3 regions of the Sphingomonas ginsenosidivorax genome follow, and region 3 is predicted to be linked to each of the others. Evidence: predicted binding sites of a transcription regulator. Region 3 holds the regulator's gene; each other region holds the start of a gene.
The links. The regulator LexA, encoded in region 3, represses DNA repair genes until DNA is damaged. The targets are predictions, from matches to a motif close to GTTCCNCNCTTGTTCT.
Positions count from the first base shown of each region.

Region 1 (5,219 bases), 1.1 Mb from region 3:
CAGGCGGACGACAGGTTGATCGCGATGATCGCGTCGAACTTCTCGACCGGAAACTCGGCGATCGGCGCGACGTGCTGGATGCCGGCATTGTTGACGACGATGTCGCAACTGCCCGTCTCGGCGACCGCGCGCGCGACCAGCGCCGCGATCTCGTCGGGCCTGGTCATGTCCGCAGGGTCGTACAGTGCCGCCGCCCCGCTCGTCGCGGCGAGCGCGGCGCGGTCGCGTTCGATGGCGTCCGCGTCGCCGAAGCCGTTGATCACCACCGCCGCGCCCTCGGCCGCGAACGCCTTGGCGTAGGCAAGGCCGATGCCCGATGTCGAGCCCGTGATGACGGCGGTCTTGCCCTTCAGGAACATGCGTCTCTCCTCCATTCGCCCGCCGTCGCGAAAACCGCGACAGGTGACCATGCTGACCTGCGCCCGGTCCCTTTCGCGTACCCCTCGCTAGCCCTGCGGTCCGGACGAGATCGCCGGACGCCGACAGCGCGACGAAGGACCACCACGTGCTGCGCGTCCTAGCGCACCGGTGGCACCGACATCAAAGTCGAATATCCGCCGCTGAACATCCATGTGCGAAAGTCGTCCACCGCCACGTCCGATCAGTCGAGCCTGCCGACGGCATGACGATCACCGCCGAATGATTCGAGCAGGATGACTAAGACACGATGACTGGGATACAATGACCGGAGCACGATGACCGGGGCACGATGCCTGAGAATGAACCGACAGGTGGAAGAACCGAAAGACCTCCCGATTGTTATACGATGCCGCAAGGCGATATCTACCTCACCCGCTACCACGTATCGCTCCGATGCCCGACCGACCGGCGGAACCATCGCGACCGTCCGGACCTGTCCTGTTCGCTGGACCTGTCAGGATTGTGCGATCGCGTCGCCATCGTACCGCTGTCACGACAGGCTCGCAGCCGTAGGAATTGTTTCGAGCGCCAGATCCCGGGCACTACCAAAGCAAACAGGTCAAGCGTGCCCTGCTACGCTTCTCCAAATCCTGCATGGAAGTGCCACGTACTCTATCCATGATCGGCTGTGGTCGACGGAAAGCTACCGTCTATCCCACCACGGGCGGAAAGGAATGCGCACACGGCCTTCGCGGTCGTCATTGATATCGTAGGTCCGGCCGAGATTAGACCCGACGGAAAGCACGACCTGAAGAACCTGGGGGATCTCAGGATCCCAGAATCTCAGGACCTCAGGACCTCAGGATCCTAGGATCTTGAAATATTGGGGCCTTTAGGAGGCTCAAAGATCGTCGCGACACAGGAGCCTTGGCGATCGCATCACCAAGGAGGCGAGGCGCAACCGCTACTCTGCCACTGAAAATCCTACGGAGGCGTCGCGCGCCCCACCGGCCACACGACCGACGATAGCGCGAGCCCGCCCCTCGATCCCCTCCCGCACGCGGGAGGGGAAGAATGGATACGTCGCCGACATCTTCCGGCGCCGATCCGGTGTCGCACGTCATAGCGCGCACCACGCGGCAATACGTCTGAAGGGAATTCCGTCAGACCGGTCTGCCCTTACGCATCATCGTCCGCGTCGGGTCCCACCATCATGTCTTCCGCCACCTTGTCGGTCCGCGCGCGGATCGCCTTTTCCAGGCGGTCGGCCATGTCGGGATTGTCCTTGAGGAAGGTCTTCGAATTCTCGCGGCCCTGGCCCAGGCGTACGCTGTCATAGCTGAACCATGCGCCCGACTTCTCGACGATCCCGGCCTTCACGCCCAGATCGAGGATCTCGCCGAGCTTCGAGACGCCCTGCCCGTACATGATGTCGAACTCGACCTGCTTGAACGGCGGCGCGACCTTGTTCTTCACGACCTTGACGCGGGTCTGGTTGCCGACGACCTCCTCGCCGGTCTTGATCGCGCCGGTGCGGCGGATGTCGAGACGGACGCTCGCGTAGAATTTCAGCGCGTTGCCGCCCGTCGTGGTCTCGGGGTTGCCGTACATCACGCCGATCTTCATGCGTAGCTGGTTGATGAAGATCACCATGCAGCGCGACCGGCTGATCGAGCCCGTCAGCTTGCGCAGCGACTGCGACATCAACCGGGCCTGCAGGCCGACGTGGCTGTCGCCCATCTCGCCCTCGATTTCAGCCCGCGGCACGAGCGCCGCGACCGAATCGACCACCAGCACGTCGATCGCGTTCGACCGCACCAGCGTGTCGACGATCTCGAGCGCCTGCTCGCCGGTGTCGGGCTGCGACACGATCAGTTCGTCGATGTTGACGCCCAGCTTCTTGGCATAGACCGGGTCGAGCGCATGCTCGGCATCGACGAACGCCGCGGTGCCACCACCCTTCTGCGCTTCGGCGATGACGTGAAGCGCAAGCGTCGTCTTGCCCGAGCTCTCGGGCCCGTAGATCTCGATCACGCGGCCGCGCGGCAGGCCGCCGACGCCGAGCGCGATGTCGAGCCCGAGCGAGCCGGTCGAGATCACCTCGACCTGCATCGTCTCCTTCGAACCCAGGCGCATCGCCGAGCCCTTGCCGAATGCGCGGTCGATCTGTGCCAGTGCGGCATCGAGTGCCTTCTGGCGGTCTGTTGTGGCTGTTGCCATGCCGGTATCGATCACTTTCAGACTTGCGGCCATCGGGAAGCTCCATCGCTAGACCAAGCGCGCGATCCGTTCAACGCGTTGCGGACTGTGTATCGCATTTGTTCTCATGGAACAAGCGGAGAACATCGATTATCGACCAGATAATCGCATGGCCGGTCAGGTCAGGAAGGTCTGCAGCGTCCACCATCCGCGCGCCCGCGCCTCAGCCGCCGCCGCCGCACACGCGCCCGCCTCGTCGAACAATGCGAAACACGTCGCGCCCGATCCCGACATCCGCGACAGCAACACCCCGGGCGCCGCGTCGAGAACCGCCCGCACCGCGCCGATCACCGGCGCGAGAGCAAGCGCCGGCGGCTCCAGGTCGTTGCGGCCTGCCCGTGCCCGCGCGAGCAGGTCGCCCTCGCCGATCCCGCCACGATCGACACCGTCCCACGTCCGGAACACCGCGGCGGTCGACACCGCGACACCCGGGTTGACGAGCAGCAGCGGCGTCCCCGCCAGCCCGTCGATCGCGACCAGCGCATCGCCTTTGCCGGTGCCGAGCGTGGTCCGCCCGTCGAGACAGGCGGGCACGTCCGCACCGAGCGCCGCGGCGATCCGGTACAGCCGCGCGTCGTCGAGCGGCACCGCATGCAACCGCGCGAGCGCCCGCAACGTCGCCGCCGCATCGGCCGATCCCCCACCGATCCCCGATGCGATCGGCAACCGCTTGTCGAGCGTGATCGCGTGCGCCGCCACAATCCCGAACGCCTCGACGAACGCGCGCGCGGCCCGCGTGACGAGATTGTCCGCCTCCGCGTCCAGCCCGGCCGCGAACGGACCGACGATCGCGAACCGGTCGCGCGCGGCCCCCTCCACCGTCACGACGTCGCCGTCCGCCGCGAACGCGAACAGCGTCTCGATATCGTGATAGCCGTCCGGCCGCCGCTGCCGGACATGGAGCGCGAGATTGATCTTCGCGGGTGCGCGCTCGGTGATCATCGCCGTACCCCCGTCGGCAACCCGTCGGCGATCTTCGTTGCCAGACGCGTCACGCCGTCGCCGGTCGCGGTTACCTGCGCCGCCCGCCACGCATAGCGCGCCTCGTACCGTCGCCCGAGCGTCCAATAGGCATCGCCCAGATGCTCGCCGATCTCGGTATTGGTCGGTTCGGCGATCGCGGCGCGCTCGAGCAATGGCAGCGCACGCACCGTGTTGCCGCCCAGGTGATACGCCCATCCGAGCGAATCGGTGATCGAGGCATTGTCGGGATCGAGCGTCGCCGCATGCGCCAGCAGCCGCGTCGAACCGGCGACGTCCTCGCCATGCTCGACGCGCGCAAATCCCAGATAGTTGAGCGCGATCGGCTCGTTCGGACCGCGCGCGACGGCCTTGGCGAGCGCCTCGCGCGCTTCGGGCCAGCGCCCCGCCTGGTCGAGCGCCCCGCCATATTGCAGCCACGCGGCCCAGCCGTCGCCCTGCTCGCCGGTGTCGATGACGCGCCGGTAATAGGGCACCGCATCGGCGGCGCGGTCGCTATTGACCAGCAGGTCGGCATAGCGTTGCCAGTCATAGGCGTCGGCCTCCGCCCGGTCCGCGCGCGCCGCCGCGACCGCGAGAGCGTCGGCATCCCGCCCCGCCGTCGTCAGGACGACGACCCGCTCGGCCGCCGCGGCGCCCGCGAACGGGCTGTCCGGGTCGACGCCGTCGAGCACCGCGAGCGCGCGCGCGACCGCCCCGCCCTTCCCGAGTGCATCGGCGAGCAGGATGCGCGCACGGTCGCAGGACGGATCCGCGGTGAGCGCAGCCTGGGTCAGCGCGATCGAGAGCGGGGTCGGCGTGCCCCCGGCCAGATCGCTCGCGACCCTGACCAGCAGGCGCGAGACGCCGAACCCCAGCGTGGGTTTTGCCGGCGCACCCTCGCGCAACGCGACGAACGTCGGGTCGCGCCCGTCGAGCAGCGTGCGCGCGGCGGCGTCCTGACGCTGGCCGAACAGCAGCTGCGCGGCGGCGACGCGCAGGTCGTTGGGCATGCGCAGATCGGGGCTGAGCGCAGCGATGCCGGCATCGTAGCGGCCCCTGGCGATCAGCAGGAGCGCGCGCGTCTCGGTCGCGAAGCGCGTTGCAACGAGATCCTTGGGGGCGGCCCCCAAGGCGGCTGCCGGATCGCCGCCGCGCACGAACACCGTCCAGCCGGTCAGCGCCGGGACGAGCACCGCGAGCGGCCCGGTCGCGAGGCGCGCGATCGCCGCGTCCGCAGCCTTGGCGTCACCCCGCCGTGCCGCCACGGCGAGCGGCAGCAGCGCCGCATCGGACGGCGCGACGCCTGCAGTATCCAGTGCGGTGGCGGCGCGCGTGGCGAGCGCGACGTCGCCGGCCTCCAGCGCCTCGCGATAGGCTCGGATCGCGATTCCGGGATTGCTCGGCGCCGCGGCGAGCGCACGCGCATAGTTCGCGGCGGCGAGGTCGACCGCGCCATCGGCGTCCGCCGCGCGCGCCTTGACATAGGCGGACAGGTCGCCGGGGTCCGCCCACGCCGGGGTGGGCGCGAGCAACGCCAGGGTCAGCACGGTGCGGTAGAGGGCAGAAGGCTTGATCGGTCGCGTCCCTGTCGTTTTCGCCGGGTTCCCGGCGGAGGCCGGGACCCTGGCATACACGCT
Region 1 is NZ_VOQR01000001.1:1,816,033-1,821,251, forward strand. Features, by position in the region: gene FSB78_RS08295 (3-hydroxybutyrate dehydrogenase) at 1-359, opposite strand, end outside; gene recA (recombinase RecA) at 1,540-2,613, opposite strand; gene FSB78_RS08305 (4-(cytidine 5'-diphospho)-2-C-methyl-D-erythritol kinase) at 2,737-3,561, opposite strand; gene FSB78_RS08310 (tetratricopeptide repeat protein) at 3,558-5,129, opposite strand.
Region 1: the regulator LexA is predicted to act here: its motif matches at 2,689-2,704, upstream of recA (recombinase RecA).

Region 2 (5,219 bases), 1.2 Mb from region 3:
GTTGAGCCGCCCCAGCCCCGTGTCACGCGGTCCCGGCGCGGCTTCGATCGAGCTTCCGCCATTGGCGACGGCGGCATCGTGGAACGCCTGGACCTGTTCGAGCGACTCGCACTTGAACCCGATGGTGCTGCCATTCCCCGGCGTCGCAGGCTGGTCGTCGATCGGCTGGCTGACCGCGAACGCATTGCCGGCGTGGCGGTAGAACAGCCGGACGTGCCCGCTGTCCGTGACGTTCCGAGCCGGCTCGCCCGCACCGAGCACGCCCAGCACGGCGTCGTAGAACCGCTTGGACCGCTCGATATCGTTCGATCCGACCATCACGTGGTTGAACATTCTCTCTCTCCCGACGCGGACCTCCGCGCACCCCGGTTGCTACACCCCGGCGCGACGGATTCCATCCGGCATCGGCAATCGAAGGCGTTCCAAATGAAAAAGGCCCCCACCGCGAGGTGGAGGCCTTCGTCGCCGTGATGCGGGTCGGCTTACTTCTTCACGCCGACCGTCGGGACGTCGACCGTCTCGGTTTCGGTCTTCACCTTGGGGACTTCGACTTCGGTCTTCTTGGTGCCGACGACGACTTCCTTCGAGTTCAGGTCGACGTTCGGCAGCTCGCCGCCCTTGACCGAGACCTGCGGCAGCGCGCCGTCATTCTTGACGTCGGCGCTCCAGAACCCGGTGGCGAACAGCACGCCGACGATGGCGGCGATCACGACCAGGACGATCACGATCGTCGACGCGCCGCCCCGACGCTTCGGCGGAACGGTCTCGGTGGTGCGGTAATCGGACATGATACTCTCCCTGTTGTAACGGAAAAGAAACGATAGCATCGTCAACTTGTTCCCGGACGTCAGGGCGTTAGCAACCGTGCGTTCAATACCCCATGCCCTGCGCGACGCCGAGCAGCGCCCAGTACAGCACGCCAGCGAGCAGCATCGCCACCGGCAGCGTCATCACCCAGGCGAGGATCATGTTGCGCACCGTGCGCCGCTGCAGCCCCCCGCCGTTCGCGACGCTCGCGCCGGCGACGCCCGACGACAGGATGTGCGTGGTCGACACCGGCAGGCCATAGCGGTCCGCCAGCATGATCGTCGCCGCCGCCATCAGCTCGGCCGACGCGCCCATGCCGTACGTCAGATGCGACTTGCCGATCCGCTCGCCGACCGTGACGACGATCCGCTTCCAGCCGACCATCGTGCCCAGCCCCAGCGCCAGCGCGACCGTGACCTTCACCCATAGCGGGATGTAGCGCGTGCCGTGCTCGAGCTGCGTGCCATACGCCTTGAGGACTCCCACCTCCTGCGCGGTGAAGCGGGCCTGTGCACGCGTGTCGGACGCGACCAGCTTGGTCGTGTCGAGCACCAGGTACATGTCGTTGCGCAGGTTCGGCGTCGCCGCGGCGGGCACCTTGCCGAGCGAACCATAGCCCGCGATGCGATCCGATACGTCGTTCGACAGCGCGGCAAGCCCGCCATACACCGCCGGATCGTCGATCCGCTTGGTCTTCAGCGCCTGCGTGACCACCGTGCGGGCGGCGGCGAGATTGGTGGCCGGGCCGTTGGCGTGCGCCGCATAGGCCGACGACGCGGCGCGCGCAGCCTGCACGAACCCCGGCGTCGCGCTCTCGGGCACGGTGCGGTTGAGCGCATAGGCGGTCGGGGCGCAGCCGATCAGGATCAGCATAATCAGCCCCATGCCCTTCTGCCCGTCGTTGCTGCCATGCGCGAAGCTGACCGCGGTGCAGGTGCCGATCAACAGCGCACGGATCCCCTTTGGCGGCGGCGACTGATCCTTCGGCGCCTCGTACAGCGTCTTGTCGCGCACGAACCGCTTCATCACCAGCAACAGCAACAGGGCGCCCGCGAACCCGACCAGCGGGCTGAACGCCAGCGCGGAGAGCACTTTCCAGACCTGCGCCATGTCGACGCCCGACGTCCCGTCGGCGCCGCCGCGCAGGATCTGGTTGGCGAGGCCCACGCCCAGGATCGATCCGATCAGCGCATGGCTCGACGAATTGGGCAGCCCCACGAACCACGTCGCGAGATTCCACAGGATCGCGGCGAGCAGCAGCGCGAAGATCATCGCGAACCCGCCCGCGCTGCCGACGTTGAGGATCAGATCGACCGGCAACAGCGTGATGATCGAATAGGCGACGGCGCCCGACGACAGCACCACGCCCAGGAAGTTGAAGAACCCCGACCACAGCACGGCCAGCGGCGCCGGCATCGAGTGCGTGTAAATCACCGTCGCGACCGCGTTGGCGGTATCGTGGAAGCCGTTTACGAATTCGAACCCCAGCGCGATCAGCAGCGCGAGCGCGAGGAACGCGAACGCCCCGAACGCCAGGTTCTCGCCGACCTGCGCGGTATCGACGAAGACGCTGAACCCGGCATAGCCCAGACCGCCGAGCAGCACGGCGAGGAAGATCCAGCGGGTCGAGGGATGGAGCGCGTGGTCGAGCCTCGGTCCGGCATGCGCCGGCTTGGAGTGCGACGCGATCGATTCACCGTGCGGTGTAAAGGTGGTTGCCATGGCAGACCCGCCTTTGCCGCCGATGGTGACGTTTTTATGACAATCGCGCTGGCCTTGTCCGGCACCAGCCCCCGTTTCGGCACGGACGCACGCCCGTCGCGGCTTGCCCCCGGCCGTCCCGTTCCCTACCTGTTCACCGGTGAACCAGCTCGCTCAGACCGCCCAAGCCGAACCGCCCTATCTCCGCGGCCTCAACCCGCCGCAGCGCGAGGCGGTACTGACCACCGACGGCCCCGTGCTGATCATCGCGGGCGCCGGCACCGGCAAGACCGCCGCGCTGACCGCACGACTCGCCCACCTGATCTTCACGCGGAAAGCGTGGCCCAGCGAGATCCTGTCGGTCACCTTCACCAACAAGGCCGCACGCGAGATGCGCGAGCGGGTCGGCCGACTCGTCGGCGACGCGGTCGAGGGCATGCCCTGGCTCGGCACCTTCCACGCGATCGCCGCCAAGATGCTGCGCCGCCATGCCGAGCTGGTCGGGCTGCAGTCGAACTTCACGATCCTCGACACCGACGACCAGCTGCGCCTGTTGAAGCAGCTGATCCTAGCCGCCGACATCGACGAAAAGCGCTTCCCCGCGCGGTCGCTCGCCGGGCTGATCGACCAATGGAAGAACAAGGGCCTCGTCCCCGCCGACATCGATGCCGGCGAATCCGAACGCTACGCCAACGGCCGCGGCGGCGAGTTGTACGCGCAGTACCAGGCCCGCCTCGTCGCTCTCAACGCGTGTGACTTTGGTGACCTTCTGCTCCACATGCTGGTCATCCTGAAGCGCCACCGCGACGTGCTCGCGATCTACCAGCAGCGCTTCAAATACATCATGGTCGACGAGTATCAGGATACCAACTCGTCGCAATATCTCTGGCTGCGGCTGCTCGCGCAGGAGCACAAGAACATCGCCTGCGTCGGTGACGACGACCAGTCGATCTATTCCTGGCGCGGCGCACAGGTCGAGAACATCCTGAAGTTCGAACGCGACTTCCCCGGCGCGAAGGTCATCCGTCTCGAACAGAATTACCGCAGCACCCCGCATATCCTGGGCGCGGCGTCGGGCGTGATCGCCAACAATGGCGGGCGCCTGGGGAAACAGCTCTGGACCGAGCTCGACGTCGGCGAGAAGGTCAAGGTCATCGGCGTCTGGGACGGCCCCGAGGAGGCGCGCCGCGTCGGCGAGGAGATCGACGCCGTCCGCCGCTCGGGCAAGAGCCTCGACGAAGTCGCGATCCTCGTCCGCGCGCAGCACCAGACGCGCGAGTTCGAGGACCGCTTCATCGCGATCGGGATGCCGTACAAGATCGTCGGGGGTTTTCGCTTCTACGAACGTGCCGAGATCCGCGACGCGCTCGCTTACTTACGTGTCGTCAACCAGCCCGCCGACGACCTCGCCTTCGAACGCATCGTCAACGTTCCCAAGCGAGGGCTCGGCGACAAGGCGGTGGCGAAGGTCCACCAGCTCGCCCGCGCGACGGGCGTGCCGCTGACCACCGCCGCCGCGCGCATCCTCGACACCGACGAACTGACCGGGGCCGCCAAGAAATCGCTCGGCCGCCTCGTCGGCGACATCGCGCGCTGGCGCGACATGGCGTCCAGCCTCCCCCACGCCGAGCTCGCGCGCCAGCTGCTCGACGAGAGCGGCTACACCGCGATGTACCAGGCCGAGAAATCGGTCGAGGCCACCGGCCGGCTCGAGAACCTCAGCGAGCTCGTCCGCGCGATGGAGGAATACGACTCGCTCGGCGCGTTCCTCGAACACGTCTCGCTGGTCATGGACAATGAGGGCGGCGCGCAGGACCCGCAGGTCACGATCATGACGATCCACGCCGCCAAGGGTCTCGAATACGACACCGTCTTCTGCGTCGGCTGGGAGGAAGGGCTGTTCCCCTCGCAACGCTCGCTCGACGAGGGCGGCGTGAAGAGCTTGGAGGAGGAACGCCGCCTCGCCTATGTCGCGATCACGCGCGCGCGGCGCCTTGCGGTCATCATCCACGCCGCCAACCGCCGCATCTACGGCCAGTGGAATTCGTCGATCCCGTCACGCTTCGTCGGCGAACTCCCCGACGAGCATATCGATGCCGAGACCACCATGTCGGGCGGCGCGAGCCTGTGGCAGGCGAACTGGTCCGAGAAGGCCGACCCGTTCGCCGACGTCGCGCGCGGCACCGGTCGCGGCCCGGGCTGGCAGCGCGCGGCGAGCCCCGGCAGCACCTTTTCGTCCAAGCCCTCGCGCGTCGTCGAATCGCGCGCCAGTGCGGTCAGCCTCGGCAACAAGGGCCGCGACGACCTCAGCGTCGGCATGCGCGTGTTCCACCAGAAGTTCGGCTATGGCGCGATCCTGGTGATCGAGGGCAACAAGCTCGAGATCGACTTCGAGAATGCCGGCCAGAAGCGGGTGATGGACAGCTTCGTGACGCTCGGCGGCTAGAGACTCTCCCGGCGATACGCGATATCGTCGAGTTCGCCCTCCCACCGCGCCACGACCGTCGCGACCGTCAGGTTCGCGCTCGCCGACGGCACCGTCCGCGTCATGTCGAGCAGCCGGTCGAACGGCAGCACGAAGCCGACCACCAGCGCGGTCTGCTCGGGCGCGACGCCGACCGCGGACAGCACCGCCGCGAGCATGAACAGCGACGCCGATGGCACCGGCGCGGTCCCGAACGCTGCCAGTGCGCCGGTCAGCAGGACGATCC
Region 2 is NZ_VOQR01000001.1:1,913,134-1,918,352, forward strand. Features, by position in the region: gene FSB78_RS08705 (VOC family protein) at 1-333, opposite strand, end outside; gene FSB78_RS08710 (hypothetical protein) at 483-788, opposite strand; gene FSB78_RS08715 (inorganic phosphate transporter) at 871-2,529, opposite strand; gene FSB78_RS08720 (ATP-dependent helicase) at 2,669-4,954, shown strand; gene FSB78_RS08725 (dicarboxylate/amino acid:cation symporter) at 4,951-5,219, opposite strand, start outside.
Region 2: the regulator LexA is predicted to act here: its motif matches at 2,650-2,665, upstream of FSB78_RS08720 (ATP-dependent helicase).

Region 3 (5,219 bases):
GAAGGGGCTGGGCGAGGGCGCCATGATCCGCCTGCGTGCACGGCTGATGCCGCCGCCCTTGCCGGCCGTGCCCGGTGCCTATGACTTCGCGCGCGTCGCGTGGTTCGCCGGGCTCGGCGCGACGGGCAGGGGCTTCGGGCCGGTCGTGGTGACGACACCCGCCGATGGTGGATCGGGACTGCGCGGGCGGCTGTCCGCGCATATCACCCACAGCCTGGACGGCAGCGCCGGCGGGATCGCGGCGGCGCTGGCGACCGGCGATATCGGCGCGATCGGGGAGGACGATTCGGAGGCGATGCGCCGCGCGGGTCTCGCACACCTGCTGTCGGTCAGCGGGCTGCATATCACCGCCGCGGTGACCGCGACGATGCTGATCGTCATGCGGTTGCTGGCGCTCAGCCCGTGGCTGGCGCTGCGCGTCCGATTGCCCTTGGTCGCGGCGGTGGCCGGGGCGGGTGCGGCGATCGGCTATACGCTGCTGACCGGCGCCCAGGTGCCGACGATCCGGAGCTGCGTAGCGGCGCTCCTGGTTCTGGCGGCGCTGGCGATAGGCCGGCAGGCAGTGACGCTCCGCGCGCTGGCGATGGGCGCAGTCATCGTCCTGCTCGCGCTGCCGGAGGCGCTGGCGGGCCCGAGCTTCCAGCTGTCGTTCGCCGCGATCGCCGCCATCGTCGCCTTGCACGAACATCCGCGGATCACCGCGCTGTTCGGACCGCACGAGGAGGGCGCGGCACGGCGGCTGGCGCGCGCGCTCGGTTCGCTGCTGCTGACGGGGATCGTCGTCGAGGCGGCGCTGATGCCGATCGCGGTCTATCATTTCCACCGCGCCGGACTGTACGGCGCGGTCGCGAATATCGTCGCGATCCCGCTGACGACCTTCGTCGTCATGCCGTTGGAGGCGGCGGCGTTGCTGCTCGACGCGGTCGAGCTGGGTGCGCCCCTGTGGTGGCTGGTCCAGCAGGCGCTCGACCTTCTCCTCTGGCTTGCGCATCTCGTGGCGGCGGTGCCGGGCGCTGTCCGATCGCTGCCGGCGATGCCTGACGGTGCCTATGCCGCGATGGTCGGCGGGGGGCTATGGATCGCGCTGTGGCGGACGCGGTGGCGACGCCTGGGGCTGGTGCCACTGCTGTTCGGGGCGAGCTGGGCGCTGGCGACGCCGGCGCCGGACCTGCTGGTGACCGGGGACGGGCGGCATGTCGCGGTGCGGACCGCGGCAGGGCTGGCGCTGTTGCGGGATCGGGCGGGAGACTATGTCCGCGATACGCTGGCCGAGAATGGTGGGCTGATCGGCGAACCGTCATGGCTGTCCGACCAGCCCGATGCACGGTGCAGTCGCGATCTGTGCATGACCGATATCACCGCGGGCGCGCGCACGTGGCGGATCGTGGCGACGCGGAGCCTGTATCCGGTGCCGACGGCCGCGCTAATCGCGGCGTGCCGGTCTGCCGATATCGTCGTCAGCGAGCGCGGGTTGCCGCGGGGCTGCATGCCGCGGTGGCTGCGGCTCGACCGGTGGACGTTGCAGCGGACGGGGGGCGTGGCGGTCACGCTCGGCACCGGACGGGTAACGACGGTCTTATCGCCGGGCGATCGGCATCCGTGGCGGGTGCAGGCGGCGCCGCGCGCGTTCACGCACCGTCCTGGTTTTCGAGGACGCGATCATGTCTGGAGGGCCCGTCATCCTGACGAACGTCAGGATCCAGGGTCGCAGGCGCAGCACTCGTGACCCTGGGTCCTGGGTCGAGCCCAGGATGACGGTTTCAATACGCGCAATACCTAGTCCCGCTTCCATCGAACCTGCACCCGGCAGCTCCCAGTCGCCGCGCTCAGGACTTCTCCCGCCTTCGCGGGAGACAGGAGCTTCAGTCGTAGCGGCGCAGGATACCGGACAACTTCCCTTGCACGCGGACCTGCGCGGGGGCGTAGCGCTGCGGGTCGTAGGCGCGGTTGGCGGGGTCGAGGCGGACCATCGCGCCTTCGCGGCGGAAGAATTTGAGCGTCGCCTCGCTTTCCTCGATCAGCGCGACGACGATTTCGCCGTCACGGGCGGTCTCGGTCCGGCGGATGAGGGCATAGTCGCCGTCGAGGATCCCGGCCTCGACCATCGAGTCGCCCGAAACCTCGAGCGCATAATGCTCCCCCGCACCGAGCAGCGCGGCGGGGACCGCGAGCATCGACGATCCCTCGAACGCCTCGATCGGCACGCCGGCGGCGATCCGGCCGTGCAGCGGAATCTCGATCACGTCGTTCGCCGGCTGCGGTGCCGACTTGACGTTGGCGGGAGCGGCAGGCGCCTTGGCCGGCGCCTTCTTCTCGGCGCGTTCGGGCATCCGCAGCACTTCGAGTGCGCGGGCGCGATTGGGCAGGCGGCGGATGAAGTTGCGTTCCTCGAGCGCGCTGATCAGGCGGTGGACGCCCGACTTCGACTTGAGGTCGAGCGCGTCCTTCATCTCCTCGAACGAGGGCGACACCCCGGTATCCTCGAGACGATCGTTGATGAAGCAGACGAGCTCGTGCTGCTTGCGCGTGAGCATGGCAATTCTCCGGCCCGGAACAGACTGGGAACTTCTATGGAACAAAATTTACCACGTCAAGTGCTGGGTCAAGCACCGGTCAGGCAATCACCAGGATTTCCGCCGAGTCGCCTGCCTTGGCGGCAGGCGCGTTGCCGGGGCGCACGATCAGGCAGGTCGAACGGGCGAGCGTGAGCAGCATCGAACTGTCCTGGATCGTCGAGGCATAGGCGCGGCCGTCCCTGATTTCGGCGCGCATATAATCGGTGCGCGCGTTGTTCGCCGCGAGATCTTCGCCGAGCAGTGCGTGCGTCGTCTGCGGCAGCGGATCGCGGGCACCGGCCATGTGTGCGACCAGCGGGCGGACGAACAGTGTCGCGGTGACGAACGCCGAAACCGGGTTGCCGGGCAGGCTGAGCACGGTCGCGTCGCGGAGCCGGCCGGCCATCATCGGCTTGCCCGGCCGCAGCGCGATCCGCCAGAAATCGATGACGCCGCCCGCCGCCTCGATCGCCGGGCGCACCAGGTCGTGGTCGCCGACCGACGCGCCGCCGGTGGTGACGAGCAGGTCGCATCGTGCTGCCGCGAAGGCATCGCGCAAGGTCTCGAGCCGGTCGGGCAGGATGCCCAGATCGACGATGTCGACGGGCAGGTCCGCGAGCATCGCCGCGATCATGATGCCGTTCGATTCGGGCAGCGCGAGGCCGGAGGTGGTGGAGCCGGGGGGGACGAGCTCGTCACCGGTCGCCGCGACCGCGACGCGGATGCGACGGTTGACGCCGAGCGTGCCGTGCCCCCCGGTCGCCGCGACCGCGATCCGCGCTGGCGTCAGACGGTCGCCCTTGGCCACCAGCCGGTCGCCGATGGTGAAGTCGAGCCCGCGCGCGCGAGTGTTGCGCCCGAGATAGGGCGGCCCTTCGCCGTCCAGCGTAAGAGCCTCGCCCGCGCGCGCGGCCTCTTCCTGGATCAGCACGGTGTCGGCGCCCGCGGGCAGCGCGGCGCCGGTGAAGATGCGGACCGCCTCGCCGGTGCGGACCTCGCCGTCGAAGGCACGTCCCGCCGCGCTTTCGCCGATCACGGTCCAGGGTCCGGGCATGTCGGCGAAGCGGATCGCATAGCCGTCCATCGCCGAGAGGTCGGCGGCGGGCTGCGTGCGGTTGGCAAGGATGTCCTGCGCGGCCCAGCGGCCGGCGGCGTCGCGCAAGGGAAGCGTCTCGGACTCGACACGGGGCGCGAGCGCGAACAGCCGCGACTGGGCATCCGCGACGGGGAGGAGTTGGATCATCGAGGGGCTGTTCCGGCGCGAATGTTGAGAATGTTGAGACGACGAACGGGTTTTGCGTCGCGCATGTCGAGAACGTTGCGGGCGTCCAAGGGTTTCGCGGCGCCGATGTTGAGGGGGCGCTGGACGTCGAGGTTTTTCGGGGAGGTGGCGCGGCGGATCATGCCACGGGGCTGGCATATCCTGGCTGTGTAGGACAGCGCTGAGTCATCCTGGCGAGGTCAGGTTCCCCGGCGAAGGCCGGGGCCCAGTTGGGGAACAAGGGTAACGTAGGGTGGCGCTCCGTCACGGCTACCTCCCAACTGGGCCCCGGCCTTCGCCGGGGAAGTGTGTCTTGAGGAGTTTCGGCTGCCGACCGCCGCCTTGTTCCGCGGGGGCAGGCGTCGCGCACGGGGCCCTGGGTCCTGACTTTCGTCAGGATGACGGGAGGCGCTAGGCGAGCGCCTCAGGCGGTCCAGTCGCCCGACTTGCCGCCGCGCTTCGACAGCAGGCGAATGTCGCTCAGGATCATGCCCTTATCGATCGCTTTTGCCATGTCGTAGATGGTCAGCAGCGTGACCGAGACCGCGGTCAGCGCCTCCATCTCGACGCCGGTCTTGCCGTCGGTCGAGGTCGTCGCGGTGACGGTGACGCCAGTGTCGTCGACGTCCAGCGCGATGTCGACCGAATTGAGCGGCAGCGGGTGGCAGAGCGGGATCAGGTCGCTGGTGCGCTTGGCCGCCATGATTCCGGCGACGCGCGCGACGGCGAGGACGTCGCCCTTCTTCGCGGTGCCCGCAGCGATCGCAGTGGCGGCCTCGGGCGACATCGTGATTCGTCCGCTGGCGACCCCGATCCGCGTCGTGACGGCCTTGCCGCCGACGTCGACCATCCGTGCGGCACCGTCGGCGTCGATATGCGTGAGGCCGCTCATGTCGAGGATGCGGGGGCGAGCAGCGCGCGCGTCGCAGCCTCGATATCGGGCTGCCGCATCAGCGCCTCGCCGATCAGGAAGCAATGCACGCCTTTTTCGGCGAGCGCGTCGAGGTCGGCGCGGCTGGTGAGGCCGCTCTCCGCGACGAAGGTGCAGTCCTTGGGCGCGAGCGCGACCAGATCAAACGTGCGGCGGAAATCGACCGAGAAGTCGCGCAGGTCGCGGTTGTTGACCCCGATCAGCCGCGACTTGAGCTTCAGCGCGCGCTCCAGTTCGTGCGCGTCATGAATCTCGACCAGCACGTCCATCCCGCATTCGAGCGCGGAGGCTTCGATCTCCGCCATCTGTGCGTCGTCGAGCGCGGCGACGATGATCAGGATTGCGTCTGCGCCGATGCTCCGCGCTTCGGTCGCCTGCCACGGATCAACCATGAAGTCCTTCCGCAACACCGGGATCGACACCGCGTCGCGGGCGGCGGTCAGGTAGGAATCGGCACCCTGGAACCAGCTCT
Region 3 is NZ_VOQR01000001.1:750,124-755,342, forward strand. Features, by position in the region: gene FSB78_RS03305 (ComEC/Rec2 family competence protein) at 1-1,726, shown strand, start outside; gene lexA (transcriptional repressor LexA) at 1,863-2,534, opposite strand; gene FSB78_RS03315 (molybdopterin molybdotransferase MoeA) at 2,614-3,795, opposite strand; gene FSB78_RS19060 (hypothetical protein) at 3,795-3,959, opposite strand; gene moaC (cyclic pyranopterin monophosphate synthase MoaC) at 4,241-4,708, opposite strand; gene trpC (indole-3-glycerol phosphate synthase TrpC) at 4,705-5,219, opposite strand, start outside.